2 linked regions of the Oleomonas cavernae genome follow. The protein of the gene in region 1 interacts with the protein of each later gene in a pairwise test. Links are inferred from orthologs where the notes say so. Each region holds a gene or a part of one and is shown on either strand. Other genes may lie near its edges. The genes, in order: D3874_RS22620 and ileS.

The links.
Region 2: the proteins of D3874_RS22620 (region 1) and ileS interact in binary tests that used the Escherichia coli proteins (3 or more experiments, as listed by UniProt). The link is inferred for Oleomonas cavernae from one-to-one orthologs.

What each region holds. Positions count from the first base shown.
Region 1 is NZ_QYUK01000011.1:3,881,944-3,890,390, forward strand. Bases 2,144-5,030 are described here. They hold D3874_RS22620 (substrate-binding domain-containing protein), read right to left. Parts: upstream 4,157-5,030; coding sequence 3,131-4,156; downstream 2,144-3,130. Other genes in these bases: D3874_RS22615 (ABC transporter permease), read right to left, coding at 2,144-3,007; D3874_RS22625 (ROK family transcriptional regulator), read left to right, coding at 4,375-5,030. In the rest of the region: D3874_RS22600 (sensor domain-containing protein), read right to left, coding at 1-267; D3874_RS22605 (PAS domain-containing protein), read right to left, coding at 216-878; D3874_RS22610 (ATP-binding cassette domain-containing protein), read right to left, coding at 1,122-1,925; more of D3874_RS22615, read right to left, coding at 1,922-2,143; more of D3874_RS22625, read left to right, coding at 5,031-5,610; D3874_RS22630 (RbsD/FucU family protein), read left to right, coding at 5,613-6,056; D3874_RS22635 (PfkB family carbohydrate kinase), read left to right, coding at 6,115-7,020; zwf (glucose-6-phosphate dehydrogenase), read left to right, coding at 7,040-8,447. UniProt on the Escherichia coli protein: Part of the ABC transporter complex RbsABC involved in ribose import. Binds ribose. Also serves as the primary chemoreceptor for chemotaxis.
Region 2 is NZ_QYUK01000011.1:2,259,212-2,268,132, forward strand. Bases 5,358-8,718 are described here. They hold ileS (isoleucine--tRNA ligase), read left to right. Parts: upstream 5,358-5,686; coding sequence 5,687-8,518; downstream 8,519-8,718. Other genes in these bases: D3874_RS28570 (hypothetical protein), read left to right, coding at 5,358-5,474; lspA (signal peptidase II), read left to right, coding at 8,511-8,718. Also shown: D3874_RS14675 (mobile mystery protein A), read left to right, coding at 1-374; D3874_RS14680 (AAA family ATPase), read left to right, coding at 568-1,770; D3874_RS14685 (S8 family peptidase), read left to right, coding at 1,785-4,289; D3874_RS14690 (DUF72 domain-containing protein), read right to left, coding at 4,452-5,222; more of D3874_RS28570, read left to right, coding at 5,244-5,357; more of lspA, read left to right, coding at 8,719-8,921. UniProt on the Escherichia coli protein: Catalyzes the attachment of isoleucine to tRNA(Ile). As IleRS can inadvertently accommodate and process structurally similar amino acids such as valine, to avoid such errors it has two additional distinct tRNA(Ile)-dependent editing activities.

The sequences.
Region 1 (8,447 bases):
CTCGCGGCGCTTACGTTCGCTGATGTCGTAGGCGATGCTGATGTAGCCGACGATGCCCTGATCGGCGTCGCGCATGGCCGTGACGGCCAACTGCACGGGAACCCTGGAGCCGTCCTTGCGCACGAAGGTCCATTCGCCGTCGTCGGTGAAGCCCCGCCGCGCGTTGAAGGTGAAGGTTTCCAGGCCCGGCTCGACGGGCCGGCCGCTCATCTTGCTCAAGTCGGTTGCCCGGACCTGCACCTCGTCGGGATCGTAGACCTGTGCCATCGGCCCGCCCATGAGGTCGCCGCGGGGTACAACGTCAGGCGTTCCGCCGCGGGATTGACGCTGTCCACGATCCCCGCCGCATCGGTCGTGATGATGGCGAAGGGGGCGGCTTCGATCATCGAGTGCAGCCGGCGGTGCGCTTCGGCGATATCCTGCCGGGCCCGCTTCTGGGCGGTCATGTCCGTGACCAGCGCGACGAAGCGCGCATCGCCCCGGCCCGGCGCCACGTTGAGGGCCAGCATCATGGGAAATTCCTGGCCGTTGCGGCGCCAGCCGACGACCTCGCGGCGCAGGCCGATGAGCGCGGGATCCCGTTGCGCGGCGAACCGCCTCACATGGCGGTCGTGGACGGGGCGAAAGCGCTCGGGCATCAGCATGGTGACATTGCGGCCCAGAACCTCGTCGGCGGCAAAACCGAACATCTGTTCCGCGGCCGGGTTCATGGTCTCGACGATGCCCTTCGCGTCGATGCTGACGATGCCGTCGGCGACGCTCGCGACCAGGGTGCGATACCATTCCTCGGACGCCCGCAGCTTGCGCTCGGCCGCGCGCCGGTTCCCGGCCGACAGCAAGACCCGCGCGGCGGCGAGAAGCCGCTTCGCCGCCCGCATCCATGCCGGCCCTGCCGCAGCCGGCGCGATCGCGTCGCGCCCTGCGTCATTTGTCGGCGAGCCCTGGCGCGTGTCGGTCTGGTCTTGCACCCTGAAAGCACCCTGGTGAGACGGTGGACAACAACTTTATTGTCGTTAGGTGCTTTTACACTGGCTCTAGTTAACCCCCCGTTAACAATTCAAGGTGAAAAAAGTGCTAACATTGTCAATAGTGTCCGAATTCGCCGCCGCCATGGCGCCGCATCAGGCCGCGATGGCGTCGGCCGGCGTCTTGGCCCCGGTCATGAAGGCCACGGCATCGGACATCGAATAGGCCTTGGGATCGATGACGGTGAGGCGCCGGCCCAGCCGGTGGATGTGGATCCGGTCGGCGATCTCGAAGACATGGGGCATGTTGTGGCTGATCAGGACGATGGCCAGGCCACGCCGGCGCACGTCGAGGATCAGCTCCAGCACCCGGCGCGATTCCTTGACGCCCAGCGCCGCCGTCGGCTCGTCCATGATCACCACGCGCGAGCCGAACGCCGCCGCGCGGGCCACGGCGACACCCTGGCGCTGCCCGCCCGAGAGGGTTTCGACGCACTGGTTGATGCTCTGCACCGTCATCAGGCCCAGTTCGGTCAGCTTCTCGCGCGCGATGCGCTGCATCGCCCGGCGGTCCAGCATGCGGAACATCGAGCCGAGCACGCCCGGGCGGCGGATTTCCCGGCCCAGGAACATGTTGTCGGCAATCGACAGGCTGGGGGCCAGGGCCAGCGACTGGTAGACGGTCTCGATCCCCGCCGCCTGGGCGTCCAGCGGCGTGCGGAAGCAGACCGGCTGGCCTTCCAGGCGGATCTCGCCTTCGTCCGGCACCAGGGCGCCCGAGAGGGCGCGGATCAGCGACGACTTGCCGGCGCCGTTGTCGCCGATCACGGCCAGGATCTCGCCGGGAAAGAGCTCGAAATCGGCCCCGTCGAGGGCGGTGACGCGGCCGTAGCGTTTGACCAGGCCGCGCGCTTCCAGAACCGGCACCTTGGGCTGGCTGTTCTTCAGGTCGAGGGTCATGCCGACACCTTTCGGATCCACTGGTCGAGGGCGACTGCGACGATGATCAGGCAGCCGACGGTGAACTCCTGCCACAGGGCTTCGACGCCGGAGAGGGCGAGGCCGTTGCGGAACACCCCGACGATGAGGGCGCCGAACAGCGTGCCGATGATCGAGCCGCGCCCGCCGAACAGGCTGGCGCCGCCGATGACGACCGCCACGACACTGTCGAGGTTGGCGGTCTGCCCGGCCTGCGGGCTGATCGAGCCGATGCGGCCGATCAGGGTCCAGGCCCCCAGGGCGCAGATGACCCCCGCCGCGACATAGACCAAGAACAGGACACGGCCGGTGCGGATGCCGGCCAGCCGGGCCGCGTCGGGGTCGTCGCCGACGGCATAGAGATGGCGCCCGAAGGCCGTGCGGTTCAGCACGAACCAGACCGCCGCCACCAGCACCAGCATGAAGAACGAGCCGGCGGTCAGGCGGGCGCCGAAGGCGTCGACCGAAGTGCCCAGCCATTGCAGGAACGGCGCCTCCTTGCCGACATCCTGCGAGCGGATGGTTTCGGAGGCGGAGTACCACAGATTGAGGGCGAAGAAGATCGACCAGGTGCCCAGGGTTACAATGAAGGGCGGCAGTTTCAGCCGGGTCACCAGGGCGCCGTTCAGGGCGCCGCAGGCACCGCCCACAGCCACCCCGGCGGCGAAGGCGAGCGGTGCCGGCACCCCGGCCATGACCGCCAGCTTGCCCATCACCACCGAGCACAGCACCATGATCGCGCCGACCGACAGGTCGATGCCCGCGGTGATCACGATCAGGGTCTGCGCCACCCCGATGACGCAGATGATCGTCACCTGTTGCAGGACCAGGGACAGGTTGAAGGCGGACAGGAAGCGCCCGCCGGCGATCAGGCTGAAGGCGAGGATGCCCAGCAGCAGGACGATGGCGGGCACCGCCGTCGGGTTGGCATGCAGGAAGTGCTGGAGCCTTTGCAACGGGGTTTTCGCCCGGACGTCGAAATCGGCGACGCTGGTGTCCCGCTTTTCCAGCACGGCCTCGAAGGCCTGCATGCCGGGACGGTCGCCGCTGCCTATGTCCGCCATCTTGTCATCCTTCCTTGAGGGGGTTGGCCCTGGCGCCACCGCGCGCAGGCTTCCCCTTCTTTGGCTTCTCCCGCTCGCTCGCCGCCGCGGGTTGCCTGCTGAAATACTGTCCGTCATCGGCGGTCAGCCCCAGCACTTCTTCAAGGCTGCGGCGGCGTCGATCGAGGGAACGCCGGGAACCGGCTTGTCGGTGACCAGCTCGACCCCGGTATTGACGAAATCGAGCCCCTGGGAGGCCTGGGGCTTGACCCCTTCGTCGGCAAATTTCTTTACCGCCTCGACCCCCTTCGCCGCCATCAGCAGGGGAAACTGCATCGAGGTGGCGCCGATGACGCCGTCCTGGACATTGCGCACGCCGGGGCAGCCGCCGTCGACCGAGACGATCAGGACGTCCTTCTCGCGCCCGACCGAGCGCAGCGCTTCATAGGCGCCGGCGGCGGCCGGCTCGTTGATGGTGTAGACCACCGAAATCTCGGGGTCGCGCTGGAGCAGGTTCTCCATGGCCTTGCGGCCGCCCTCGTCGTTGCCCAGCGTCACGTCGTGCCCGACGATCCGGGGATCGCTCTCGTCCCCGATCCGGCCGGGATCGGCGAGATCGATGCCGAAGCCCTTCAGAAAGCCCTGGTCGCGCGCCACGTCGACCGAGATCTGGTTGGCATTGAGATCGAGCAGGGCAATTTTCGCGCCGGCCGCCTTGTCGCCCAGGGCCTTTGCCGCCCATTGGCCGATCATCTCGCCGGCCAGGAAATTGTCGGTGGCGAAGGTCGCATCCGCCGCATCGGCGGGGTCCAGCGGCGTATCGAGGGCGATCACCAGGATGCCGGCGGCGCGCGCCTTCTCGATCGCCGGGACGATGGCGCGTGAATCGTTGGGGGTGATCAGGATGCCCTTGGCGCCCGCGGCGATCAGGTTTTCCACCGCCGCGACCTGGGATTCATTGTCGCCGTCCAGCTTGCCGGCGAAGGAGCGCAGCTCCATGCCCAGTTGCGACGCGGCGGCTTCGGCGCCTTCCCGCATCTTGACGAAGAACGGGTTGGTGTTGGTCTTCGTGATGATACCCACGATCGGCTTGTCCGCCGCGAAAGCGCCGGGAATGCACAGGCCCAAAGTGAATACGGTTGTGGCGAGAAGCCGGAACGGCTGGCGCATGTTTCCCTCCCTGGGACGACGCTGATCTTCGCGGCGGAACCGCGGATGCTTGTTTTGGCCCGTTCATCAAATCCCAGGGGTATGGCGCTGTCAATAGATAAATCATTCCGAATTATTAATTGACAGGGCGCCGCGGCCGGCCTCATTGTCTGATCGTGAAGGGGCGCTGCCGGGTTCGTGGCGGCGCCCGATAAACCAAGAATGTCGAGGAACCAGGGATGGAGCAGGTCACGCCAGTTCAGGCTGTCGATGAATTCGTGTCGCCCGTCACCCGCGGCACCAACCAGCTTGGCGTGCGCCTCTACAACGAGCGGCTGATCCTGTCGCTGATCCGGCGCCATCGCAGCCTGGCCAAGGTGGAGATCGCCCGCCTCACCGGCCTTTCGGTCCAGACCACGACCGTCATCATCAACCACCTGGAAGCCGACGGCCTGCTGATCCCCGGCGAGCGGCAGCGCGGCCGGGTCGGCCAGCCTTCCGTGCCCTATTCGCTGAACCCCGACGGCGCCTTCGGGATCGGCATCATGATCGGGCGGCGCAGCAGCGACCTCGTCCTGATGGACCTGGTCGCCGGCATCCGCACAAGGCGCCGCGTAACCTATGCCTACCCGGTGCCGGGCGACCTCATGGCCTTTGCCGAGCGCGAGATCCCCGGGCTCGTGGCCGCCCTCGAACCGACGCAGCGTGACCGCATCAGTGGCCTTGGCGTCGCCATGCCCTTCGAGTTGTGGAACTGGGAAAACGACCTGAAAACGCCACCCGGCGCCTTGGGCGAATGGCGCCATTTCGACGCCGTCGGCGAACTTGCGCGCCGCTTTCCCGGCTGGCCGGTGCGGGTGTGCAACGATGCCACCTCGGCCTGCGCCGCCGAGCTTACCTTCGGCCAGGGTGCGGCCTATCAGAACTTCGCCTACTTCTATGTCGGCGCCTTCATCGGCGGCGGCATCGTGCTCAACGGCAGCCTGTTCCCGGGGCGCAGCGGCAATGCCGGGGCACTGGGATCCATGCCGATCCTGCGCCGGGAGGCGGGTGGCGCGGCGACCTTGCAACAATTGATCCGCACCGCCTCGATCTATCGCCTGGAACGCCGCCTGATCGCGGCGGGCAAGTCGGGCACCGCGATCTGGCTGTCGCCCGACGACTGGTCGAGTTTCGAGGCCCCGCTCGAGGCGTGGATCGCGGAAGCCGGCGAGGCGCTGGCCCAGGCCTGCGCGGCGGTCCTGTCGGTGATCGACTTCGACGCGATCGTCATCGACGGCGCCTTTCCCGTCGATGTCCGCCGCCGCCTGGTGGCGCGGACCCGGGACTGCCTGGCCCGCCTCGACCGGCAGGGATTGACCGAGGCGGCCGTGGTGGAGGGCAGCATCGGCCGCGACGCCCGGGCGATCGGCGGTGCCGCCCTGCCGCTGCTGGCCGCCTTCGCCCGCGACCACGACGTTCTGTTCAAGGATTGACCATGCTCAAGGGAATCAATCCGCTGATCGGCCCGGACCTGCTGGGCATCCTGCGCGCCATGGGCCACGGCGACGAGATCGCCATCGTCGACGCCAACTACCCCGCCGACGCCCATGCCCACCGCCTGGTCCGCATGGACGGCCATGCGGCACCGGTGATCCTGGATGCGGTACTGTCGCTCATGCCGCTGGACGCGGCGGTGCCGCAGGCGGCGTTCCGGCCCTGCGCCTTTGGCGAGCGCGGGCGGATGGAGCCCGTGTTCGCCGAGTTCGAGGCGGCGATCGCCTGCCACGAGCCGGGTTTCAGCCTGGTGCCGATCGAGGGCGAGCCGTTCTACGACCGCATCCGCGCCGCCTATGCGGTGGTTGCCAGCGGCGAGCGCCGGCTCTACGGCAACGTCATCCTGCGCAAGGGCGTGATCCAGCCAACCGAGGGCGCGCCATGATCCTGGTGTGCGGCGAGGCGCTGATCGACCTCTTCGTCGGCCCCCCGACGGCCCCGAGATGCCGGCGCGGGCCGTGGTCGGCGGCTCGCCGTTCAACGTGGCGATCGGGCTTGCTCGATTGGGCGCCCGGCCAGCGTTTCTGGGCGGCATTTCGCACGACCGGTTCGGTGTCCTGCTGGCCGACACGCTGCAGCGCGAGGGGGTCGATGGCCGCTTCCTGGTGCGTCCAAACGCGCTGTCGACGATTTCGGCCATCGCCACCGGCCCCGACGGCCAGCCCAGCTATTCGTTCCATGGCGAGGGGGCGGCCGACCGCTCGATCGGCCCGACCGACCTGCCGGTGGCCTTGCCGGACGAGATCAGGGCGCTGACCTTCGGCTCCTATACCATGGTGGTGGAGCCGGTGGGCTCGGCCTTCGCCGCCCTGGCCGCGCGCGAGGCGGGCCGGCGCGTGATCAGCGTCGACCCGAACCTGCGCCCCGCCGTGGTCGGCGACATGGACCGCTGGGCACTGGCGGGCGAGCGCTTCTACCGCGCCGCCACCATCGTCAAGGCCAGCGACGAGGACATCCGCATCGCCTGGGCCGGCCGGCTGAGCATTGCCGACGCGGCGGCCTATTGGCTGGACTGCGGTGCCCGCCTGGTCGTCGTCACCGCCGGCGAGCAGGGCGCCACGGCCTTTTCCGCCGCCGGAACAGTCGCCGTTCCAGGGCGTTGCGTCAGGGTACGCGATACCGTCGGTGCCGGCGACACCTTCCATGCGGCGCTGCTGGCGCAGTTGTCGACCACCGGCCGCCTCGACCCGCAGGCGATCGGCGCCCTGGACCGGGAGGCGATCGGCGATCTGCTGGCCTATGCCACCGCTGCCGCGGCGATCACCTGCACCCGGCGCGGGGCCGACCTGCCGACCGCGGCGGAAGTCGCGGCAAACCTCGAGCCTCACCTTGTCGGGGCGCTGGAATGACTGGGAAAGAGACATCCGCATGACCAGCCGCACCATTCCCGTCGATCCTTTCGTGCTGACGGTCTTCGGCGCCACCGGCGACCTGGCGCGCCGCAAGCTGCTGCCGGCGCTGTTTCACCGCGATCTCGCCGGCCAACTGCCGCAGCGCGCGAGCATCATCGGCGCGTCGCGCCGCGTCATGAGCCGCGGGCAATTCCTGGATTTCGCCCGCCAGGCCCTGGTCGACCACGTTCCGGCGACGGAACTGAGCGGCCCCGAATTGCAGCGCTTCCTCGACCGGCTGAACTATGTCGTCCTCGATGCCGAGGGCGACGAGGGCTGGCGCGACCTGGCCGAACTGGTCGCGCCGCAAAGCGACCTTATCCACGTCCACTACCTGGCCACCGCGCCCAGCCTGTTTCAGCCGATTTGCGAACGCCTGAGCCGCCACGGCATGGCCGCCGGCAATGCCCGCCTGGTGGTCGAGAAGCCGATCGGCAAGAACCTCGAGTCAGCGCGCCTGGTCAACGCGGCCATCGGCGCCGTTTTCCCCGAGGACCGCGTCTATCGCATCGACCATTACCTGGGCAAGGAGACGGTGCAGAACCTGATGGCGCTGCGCTTCGCCAATGCGCTGTTCGAGCCCTTGTGGAATTCCGGCCACATCGACCATGTCCAGATCACCGTGGCCGAAAGCCTGGGCGTCGAGGAACGGGCCGGTTACTATGATACCGCAGGCGCCATGCGCGACATGGTGCAGAACCACCTGCTGCAACTGCTCTGCCTGGTCGCCATGGAACCGCCGGCCTCGCTCGACGCCGATGCCGTGCGCGACGAGAAGCTCAAGGTGCTGCGCGCGCTCAAGCCCATCGACGAGCTGAACGCGGGCCAGTTGACCGTGCGCGGGCAGTACCGCGCCGGTGCCTCGCGCGGCGGTGCCGTCCCCGGCTATCTGGAAGAGCTGGGCTCGACCGACAGCGCGACCGAGACCTTCGTCGCGGTGAAGGCCGAGGTGGCGAACTGGCGCTGGGCGAGCGTGCCGTTCTATCTGCGCACGGGCAAGCGCCTGGCCAGCCGCGTCTCGGAAATCGTGATCGGCTTCCGCCCCGTGCCGCATTCGATGTTCATGCCGGCGGCGGGCCCGGTTTCGCCCAATCGCCTGGTGGTCCGGCTGCAACCAGACGAGGGCGTGAAACTGTGGCTGATGATCAAGGATCCAGGCCCGGGCGGCATCCGCCTGTCGCTGGTACCGCTCGACATGAGCTTTGCCGAGGCCTTCAATGTCCGCAATCCCGACGCCTACGAGCGCCTGTTGCTGGACGTGGTGCGCGGCAACCAGACCCTGTTCATGCGCCGTGACGAAGTGGAAGCGGCCTGGCGCTGGGTCGATCCGATCCTGGAGGCCTGGCGCGCGACCAGCGAAAGGCCCAAGCCCTACACCGCGGGAA
Region 2 (8,921 bases), 1.6 Mb from region 1 along the record:
GCTGGGTCAAGGCGGTGCGCGAAGCCCTGGGCATGACCACGGGGCAGTTTGCCGCACGCTTGGGCGTCTCCCAACCCCGCATCCCGGCCCTCGAAAAAGCCGAAACCGAAGGCCGCATCACCCTGAACTCCCTGCGCGAGGCGGCCCAAGCCATGAACTGCACCCTGGTCTACGCGCTGGTGCCCAACCAACCGCTGGAAGCGATGATCGAGGCGCGGGCTGCCGCGGTGGCCGAGCGGCGGCTGGCGGCGGGCGGGGATGGTGGGGCGGTGGAGGATCGGGGCTTGACCGCTTATGGCCTAGTGACGGAGCGGGAGCGGCTGATCGACGAACTGCTGTGTGGAAATCCGAAGCGGCTGTGGGATGAGCAGTGAGATACATGCTGTGTCCCGGGAATCTTCCCGGAATCCTCGCATACTGTGTCTCCGCAAATTTCGATGGCGGTCCGAGCAAGATACCGTCAGGCGGCTCAATACTGAAGCGCATCCCCAGGGGGCAAAGTGCATATTTTTCTTGCTATTGCGCATGAATATGCCATAAATTCGCATGAATTTGTTAGAGGTTTGCATGCCCATGGAGCATTTTGCGGTCATTCAGTCGCTTTGCCGCGTCGGCTTGGCGACGCAGGACGACAAGTTCCGCAAACAGGTCGAGAGGCTGCTTGAGCGGCTGAAGAAGGCTGGGGACGCCGAATCGGCCGAGAGCCTAGACCGCCTCCTTGAGGCTCAGCAGCAATCGCTCGCGCTGCAGCCTAGCAAGGTCGAACTCTCGCGCGCCGCCGTTGGCGAGCGGCTCACTAATTCCGTTAACCCGCCCCACGATCGCGAGAGCAGTTCCCCGTTGGCCCAGATTATCATGGATCCTGGGAGCGAAACTCCGCCACCAGTCCTGACGCCAGACTTGCAAAGTGCCTTGGACAGTTTGCTCCAGGAGTGGGTCGACTACGACGAACTACGCACTTTAGGGGTGGCGCCGACCCAGTCTTGCCTGATCTTCGGAGAACCCGGCACCGGCAAGACCGTGACCGCCATGTACATCGCCACAAGACTTGGGCTGCCAGTAGTACTCGCCCGGCTCGACGGCATGATGAGTTCATTCCTTGGCACCACAGCGCGCAATATCGGTGCCTTGTTTGAGTTTGCGAACCGATACCGTTGCGTGTTGCTACTCGACGAATTCGACGCGCTTGCAAAGCTGCGGGACGACCCGCAGGAAGTCGGAGAGATTAAGCGGGTAGTGAACACATTGCTGCAATGTCTCGATACGCGCGCGGACCTTGGCTTGACGATTGCCATCACCAACCACCCAAACCTCCTCGACCCAGCGATTTGGCGACGCTTCGAGGTGAAAATCGAAATGCCTTTGCCGCCGCCTGACGAGCGCGAGCGGCTCATCGCCGGCTTCCTGCGGCCTCTTTCGGTGCAGGATAGCGGCGTGGACTTGCTCTCGTGGGCCTCTGAGGGCGCTACGGGCGCCGAGGTCAGGTCAATGGTAAACGCCATCAAGCGTTACAGCGTCCTACAGAAGACGGGCGAACAACGCGGCAAACTGGATCCTCAGGACATCCTGGCTGCATTGCAGCGCTACTATATTACCAGTGCCAAATTGGAAGATCGCTCGCGGCTTGGAACGCTGCGTGATGATCCTAAGAGCCTAGCCCGCGCGCTGCTGACCAGCGAGGACGGAAAGTTCACCCAGTCAACGGTTGCGCATTTGCTCGGTCGTGATCAGGGCACAATCAGCCGGTGGATGCGGGAGGAGCCGGCTTAGTTGCCGGGATGTAGATGGCGGAAAACAATCCGGTTCAGATCGTCCTCAATGACAACGACTATATTACCGCCCCGGAGCCAGGCCGGTCCGGGCCGCCGTTCGACTTTTTTGCTGGGCGTGATGCGGCGTTTGCTAAGCATAAGGCCAAGTTGGCCGGCCGGTTGTCAGAGGTTTCTAAAACGCTAGAGAAAGTCGGCGTTGATGGCCAAGGCTACATCAAGGTGCGTCTTCGCGAGGAGGCGCTCGCCAAGTCACACCGTCCCATTCGATCGATGTTCGTCCCTTCGGAGTTTCCATGCGTGGGGGCTGCGGGACTTGGCGAGTTGTTCTACTTGGCTAGTGCGAAGAATATCGGCGGCCTGATCAACGTGGTTGCCGAAGCCGAGTTGACCACCAACTGGGTGGAAGGCCGCGATGGAAAGGTGCGCGCTCAGCCGTCAAAGGTCAGGTCGGATGTCGGTGCGATCGAGGACGTGAGCCTTCCCGACCCCATAGCCAAGCGCGATTTCGACGCGAAGACGGCTGTAAGTTGGCTCTCGGATCCGAGGACTGGCGGCTTCTACATTGTCGAGTTGTTCGAGAACCCGGTGTTGGCCCAACGTCGCACTGGACGCAGCCGTGGTCGCCTCGCCGAAAGTGTTCAGAGCCTGTTCAGTCAACTTGGCGCTGGCGTTGTTGCTTGGCCCATGCCTGCGGCGGGTGGTGAACTACCCTTAGCCTTGCGTCTGACGCTTAGCCAGGATGTGGCAAGGCTCGTCAGCGCACCGAGCAACGAGGGGCTTCCCGTCGAGATCGACCCCAATCCTGCTCGTCACGAGCAGGCCTTGCAGCACTTGGCTAGCCATCCGGCAGTCCGGCGAATTTCATTACCGCTCCGGCTTGAACTGTCCACCGCTGACAGCGCCCCTCTTTCTCGAACCCCTGCGGTTCCAGTGCCTAACCCCGAGGTCAATTACCCAAAAATAGGCGTGATCGACACTGGTCTTGGCCCTGCACTCCACGACTGGGTGATCGGCAGACACGACTATCTGGACGAAACCGAAGTCGACGGCGAACATGGCTCCTTTGTAGGGGGGCTGCTGGTCGGCGCCAAGGCCTTGAACCCTGCAATTCCAGGACTCGAGGACGACGGTTGTGAATTGGTTGATCTTGCGCTCTTCCCGCAGGGCGACTTTATGAGCACTTATCCAGGTGGCTTCATCGATTTCCTTCACGAGATGGATCAGGCGATCAAGGAGGCGTCGGAGAGCCATGGCGTTCGCGTCTTTAACCTGAGCATCAACGCTGTCAGCGCGGTGGAGCCTGACCACTACAGCTATTATGCCGCGCGCATGGACGAGATCGCGGCCAAACATGATGTGGTCATTGTCAACTCGGCTGGCAATCTCGACGGAAGCGAGCGCCGCGCTCCTTGGCCGAAAAAGCCCATCGACGCGATTAAGTATTTCGCGGCCAGGGTCGAGCCGGACACTATCCACAAGCCGACAGAAAGCTATCGGGCTATTTCCGTTGGGGCTCTGAACCCACCTGGTTGCACGGTTCACAACGAAGGACTACCGACCACTTACACGCGCCGAGGGCCTGGCTTGCGGGTCGGTTGCAAGCCTGATGTGGCGCACTACGGGGGCAACGACGGCGCAGGTCCAAGTGGCCACCACGGCTTGGTTTCGCTGGCTCCGGACGGGGCGCTAATGTCCGACTGTGGCACCAGCTTCGCAGCTCCCCTGGTCGCCAAGTCCTTGGCTTCGCTGGAAAGCCGAATTGAAGGGCGGATGCCTAGCCATGCCTTGCGCGCTCTGTTGATCCACAACTGTTTCACACCGGAGGCGCTCCAGGACAAGCGGCTCGCACATCTGGCGCGTCAGTTCGTTGGTTTCGGGGTGCCCTGTCCGACATCGCAGATGCTCCTCACGGATGACAGCTCGATCACTTTGGTATTCACGAGCCGCCTTCCGGACGACGAGAAGCGCCCGAAAGTTCTGCGTTTTCCCTTTCAGTGGCCGCAGGCCCTTGTCGATCCAAGTACCGGCGCCTGCCTTGGGGAAGCGACCGCGACGCTTGTGTATGAACCGCCGGTTGATCGGGCGTTTGGCGCCGAGTTCGTGCGGATCAATCTGGATGCCAAGCTACAACAGCGCCAATTGGAGAACTGCAAGGACGGAAGCCCCAGTTTCCATGATCGGTTTGAGCAGTGCTTTCTGCCCAAAACCTCAAAGCAGCCAGTGCCAGAAAAGGAACTGATCAAGCAAGGTCTGAAGTGGTGGCCTACCAAGCGCTATAGGACGCGCTTTGCCGCCGTTGGTGCTGGCGAAAGCTCAGAGTGGCGCATTGAGGTGTCTGCGCTCAGACGGGCCGAAGCGCCGTTCCCGATCGAAGGTGTACCTTTCAGCCTCGTAGTAACAATCCGTGACCCTAGCGGCGTGCAACCCATTTTCCAGCAACTGCGACGTTCGCTGCAAACCAGCCGCGTTCAGCTAGAGGACTTGAGGACGCATCAGCGTGTCCGCACCGGCGGATAGTAGGGGCAGCATATGGACGGCTCACTGTCTGAACTGACATCAATGTCCGTTCTTGGGCGCTGAGCAGCTGTGAGACCAAGCTCTATGGAAGGACCACTCTCGGCCAAGGGCCGTCGTCTTAGTGCAAGATCGATCGACCAAGCCATGGTTGCCCCCATCCCCTCACCCCACCTTCTCAATCAGCGCCATCGCCGCCGCCGGGTTGCGCACCTTCGCCCCGGCGATGAAATAGGCGAACACGTCCCCCCGCTTCGCCCAGGCCTTGGCCTGCTTCGTGTACCCCGCCAGTTCCGCATCGGTCACCCCGCTGGGCAGGTCCTCGTGGCTGGACATGAAGCGGGCGTAGGTGAAATCGGCGGTGGGTTGGTCGATTTCGGGGAAGTCTTCGTCCTTGGCATAGACGATCGCCACATTGTGGCGGTGGGCGAGGTCGTAGAATTCCTGGGTCTGGAAGGTGGGGCTGCGCACCTCCACGGCGTGGCGCAGGGGGAGGCCGTCCTGCTCCCTGGGCAGGAGGGAGAGGAAGGCGCCGAAGTCGGCGGGGTCGAACTTCTTGGTCGCCATGAACTGCCAGTTGATGGGGCCGAGCTTGTCGCCCAGTTCGCTCAGGCCCTGGCCCACGAATTTCCCCACCGATTCGGCGGCGTCGGCCAGCACCCGGCGGTTGGTGGTGAAGCGCGAGGCCTTCACCGCGAAGACGAAGCCGTCGGGCGTCTCGTCGCGCCATTTGGCCCAGGTGTCGGGCTTGAAGCTGGAATAATAGGTGCCGTTGATCTCGATCGAGGTCAGCCGGCGCGAGGCGTATTCGAGTTCGCGCTTTTGCGTGAGGTCGTCGGGGTAGAAGACGCCGCGCCAGGGCTCGAAGGTCCAGCCGCCGATGCCCACCCTGATCTTGCCCGCCCCAACTTTGCCCGTCTTGTTCTGGCCCGCCATGACGTCGCTCCCGGTGCTAAGGTGGCGGCCATCGTCCATGGAAAGGGCCGCGTCGTGAAGATCGCAAAGACCATCCTGCTCGTCATCGGCATCCTCGCCCTGCTCATGGGTGGGCTGTGGATGGGCCAGGGCAGCGGCTATATCCCTTGGCCGGAGAGCAGCTTCATGATCTCGCAGACACCGTGGATCTGGCGCGGCGCCTTGCTGGCCGTGGCCGGGCTGGTGGCGATTTTCATCGCGCGGCGGCGGTAGGACTCCCGGCCTGTGAGCCCCCGCCGTCATCCCGGCGCAGGCCGGGATCCATTCTGGGGCAGCGCGCGACGTCCCAATGGATTCCGGCCTGCGCCGGAATGACGGGGTATCGAGGGGCGGATTCGCGGCGGCCCCATGGCTGGACGGGCTGGAAACAGCCTGATACAACCACGAACCTTTGCTTGCCCCTTACATTTTGGCCCGTTCCCGCGATGAGCACCGATTACAAAGCGACCGTTTTTCTGCCCGAGACCGGCTTTGAGATGAAGGCCGGGCTGACGCGGAAAGAACCGGCGCTGATTGAACGCTGGGACCGGCTCGACATCTACGGGAAGCTGCGCGCCAGCCGCAAGGGCCGCGAGAAATTCGTCCTGCACGATGGCCCGCCCTATGCCAACGGCAACATCCACATCGGCACGGCGCTGAACAAGATCCTGAAGGATGTGATCAACCGCAGCCAGTCGATGATGGGCAAGGACGCGCCCTATGTGCCGGGCTGGGATTGTCACGGCCTGCCGATCGAATGGAAGATCGAGGAGAAGTACAGGGCCGCCGGCAAGTCCAAGAACGCCGTGCCCGTGGTCGAATTCCGCCAGGAATGCCGCGACTTTGCCGAACACTGGATCGGCGTGCAGAAGGCGGAGTTCCGGCGTCTGGGCGTCGAGGGCGACTGGTCGAACCCCTATACCACCATGGCCTATCCGGCCGAGGCCAGGATCGTTCAGGAGTGCCTGAAGTTCCTGATGAACGGCGGCCTCTATCGCGGGGCCAAGCCGGTGATGTGGTCGGTGGTCGAGGAGACCGCCCTGGCCGAGGCCGAGATCGAATATCACGACCATACCTCGACCACGATCCATGTCCGCTTCCCCGTGGTCTCGGGCCCCGCGGCGCTGCTGGGGGCCGCGATCGTGATCTGGACCACCACGCCCTGGACCATGCCGGCCAACCGCGGCATCGCCGCCGGGGCCGAGGCGCACTATGTCCGCATCAAGGTGACCGATGTGACCGATGCCAGCCGCGCCAAGGTCGGCGAATCGCTGGTGCTGGCGGAACCGCTGCTGGCCCAGGTCCTGCGCGATACCGGCATCACCGATTACGCGGTCGAGGCGCGCCTGGCGGGCGCCGAGATCGCCGGCCACGCCATCTGCGCCCATCCGCTGCGCGGGCAAGGCTATGACTTCGACGTGCCGGTGCTGGCGGGCGATTTCGTCACCATGGATACCGGCACCGGCTTCGTCCACATGGCGCCGGCCCACGGCCCGGACGATTTCGAGCTGGGCCGCAAGCATGGCCTGGAAGTGCCCGAATATGTCGGGCCGGACGGCGTCTATGCCCCCCATGTGCCGCTGTTCGCCGGCCGCCGGGTGCTGCGCGCCAACGGCAAGGACGGCGACGCCAACGGTGCCGTGTGCGAGGCGATCGACGAGGCCGGCGGGCTGCTCAGCCGCGGCCGGCTCACCCATTCCTACCCGCATTCCTGGCGCTCCAAGGCGCCGGTGATCTTCCGCGCCACCCCGCAGTGGTTCATCTCGATGACCACCAACGGCCTGCGCGACAAGGCCCTGGCCGCGATCGACGAGACCCAGTGGGTGCCCGGCGTCGGGCGCAACCGCATCCATGCCATGATCGCCAGCCGGCCCGACTGGGTGATCTCGCGCCAGCGCGCCTGGGGCGTGCCCATCACCGTGTTCGTGAACAAGGCGACCAGCGAGCCGCTGCGCGACGGGCAAGTCAACGAACGCATCGTCGAGGCGGTGCAGGCCGAAGGGGCGGATGCCTGGTTCGCCAGCAAGCCGGAACGGTTCTTGGGGCAGGGTTACGACCCGGCGGATTACGAGCAGGTCACCGACATTCTCGACGTCTGGTTCGATTCGGGTTCCACCCACGCCTTCGTGCTGGAAGAGCGGGAAGAGCTGATGTGGCCGGCCTCGCTGTACCTTGAGGGCTCGGACCAGCATCGCGGCTGGTTCCATTCCTCCCTGCTGGAGGCCTGCGGCACCCGCGGCCGGGCGCCTTACGACGCGGTCGTCACCCACGGCTTCGTGGTCGACGGCCAGGGCCGCAAGATGTCCAAGTCGCTGGGCAACACCATCGCGCCGCAGAACGTGATCGACCAGAACGGCGCCGATATCCTGCGCCTGTGGGTGGCGACGTCGGACTTCTCGGAAGACCTGAAGATCGACAACGACATCCTGAAGGCTAAGGTCGAGATCTATCGCAAGCTGCGCAACACGATCCGTTACGTGCTGGGCAATATCGCGGGCTTCACCGCGGCCGAGAAACTCCCCGCCGAGGCGATGCCCGAGCTGGACCGCTGGGTCCTGCACCGGTTGAGCGAGCTCGACCGCGACATCCGGGCGGGCTACGGCGAGTACGAATTCCACCGCGCCTTCACCGCGCTGGCGGAATTCTGCATCTCCGACCTCTCGGCCTTCTATTTCGACGTGCGCAAGGACGCGCTCTATTGCGACGCGACGGATTCGATCCGCCGCCGCGCCGTGCGCACCGTGCTCGACACGCTGTTCACCTGCCTCACCACCTGGGCCGCCCCGGTGCTGTGCTTCACCACCGAGGAAGCCTGGCTGACCCGCTTCCCCGACGACGAGGGCGAGAGCATCCACCTGCACGAATTCGCCCCCATCCCGGCGACATGGGCCGACGACGCCCTGGCCGCCAAGTGGGAGCGCCTGCGCGACCTGCGCCGGGTGATCACCGGCGCCCTGGAAGTGGAACGGCGCGAGAAGCGGATCGGCGCCAGCCTGCAGGCCAACCCGGTGGTGCATATCGAGGATGCCGGCCTGCTGGCGCTGGCCCAGTCGGTCGACATGGCCGAGCTGTTGATCACCTCAGGCCTGGAACTGGCCGCCGGCCCGGGGCCGGACGGTGCCTTCCGCCTGCCCGACGTGCCGGGCGTCGCGGTGGTGCCGCGCAATGCGACGGGCGAGAAATGCGTCCGCTGCTGGATGGTCCTGCCCGAGGTCGGCGCCCATGCCGATCATCCCGGCCTGTGCCACCGCTGCTATGGGGTCGTCGCCCATGGCTGAGGCCGGCGCCGTGCGGCATCGGGGCCTGGGGCTGATCCTGCTGGCCCTGACCCTGGTCGCCGACCGCGTCTCGAAGGAAGCGCTGATCGGCCGGCTGGACGGGCAGGATGCGATCACGGTGACCGATTTCTTCAATCTGGTCATGGTGTGGAACCGCGGCGTCAGCTTCGGCTTGTTCCAGCAGGGCGACGCTGCCGGGCGCTACCTGCTGACCGGCTTTGCCGTCGTGGTCGCGTTGGTCCTCATTGCCTGGATGTGGCGCAATGCCGCCAGGATCGCGGTCACCGGCCTGGCTTTCGTGGCTGGCGGCGCCCTGGGCAATGCGTATGATCGCGTGGTTTACGGGGCGGTGGCCGATTTCTTCGACTTCCACCTCTTCGGTTTTCATTTCTGGGCGTTCAAC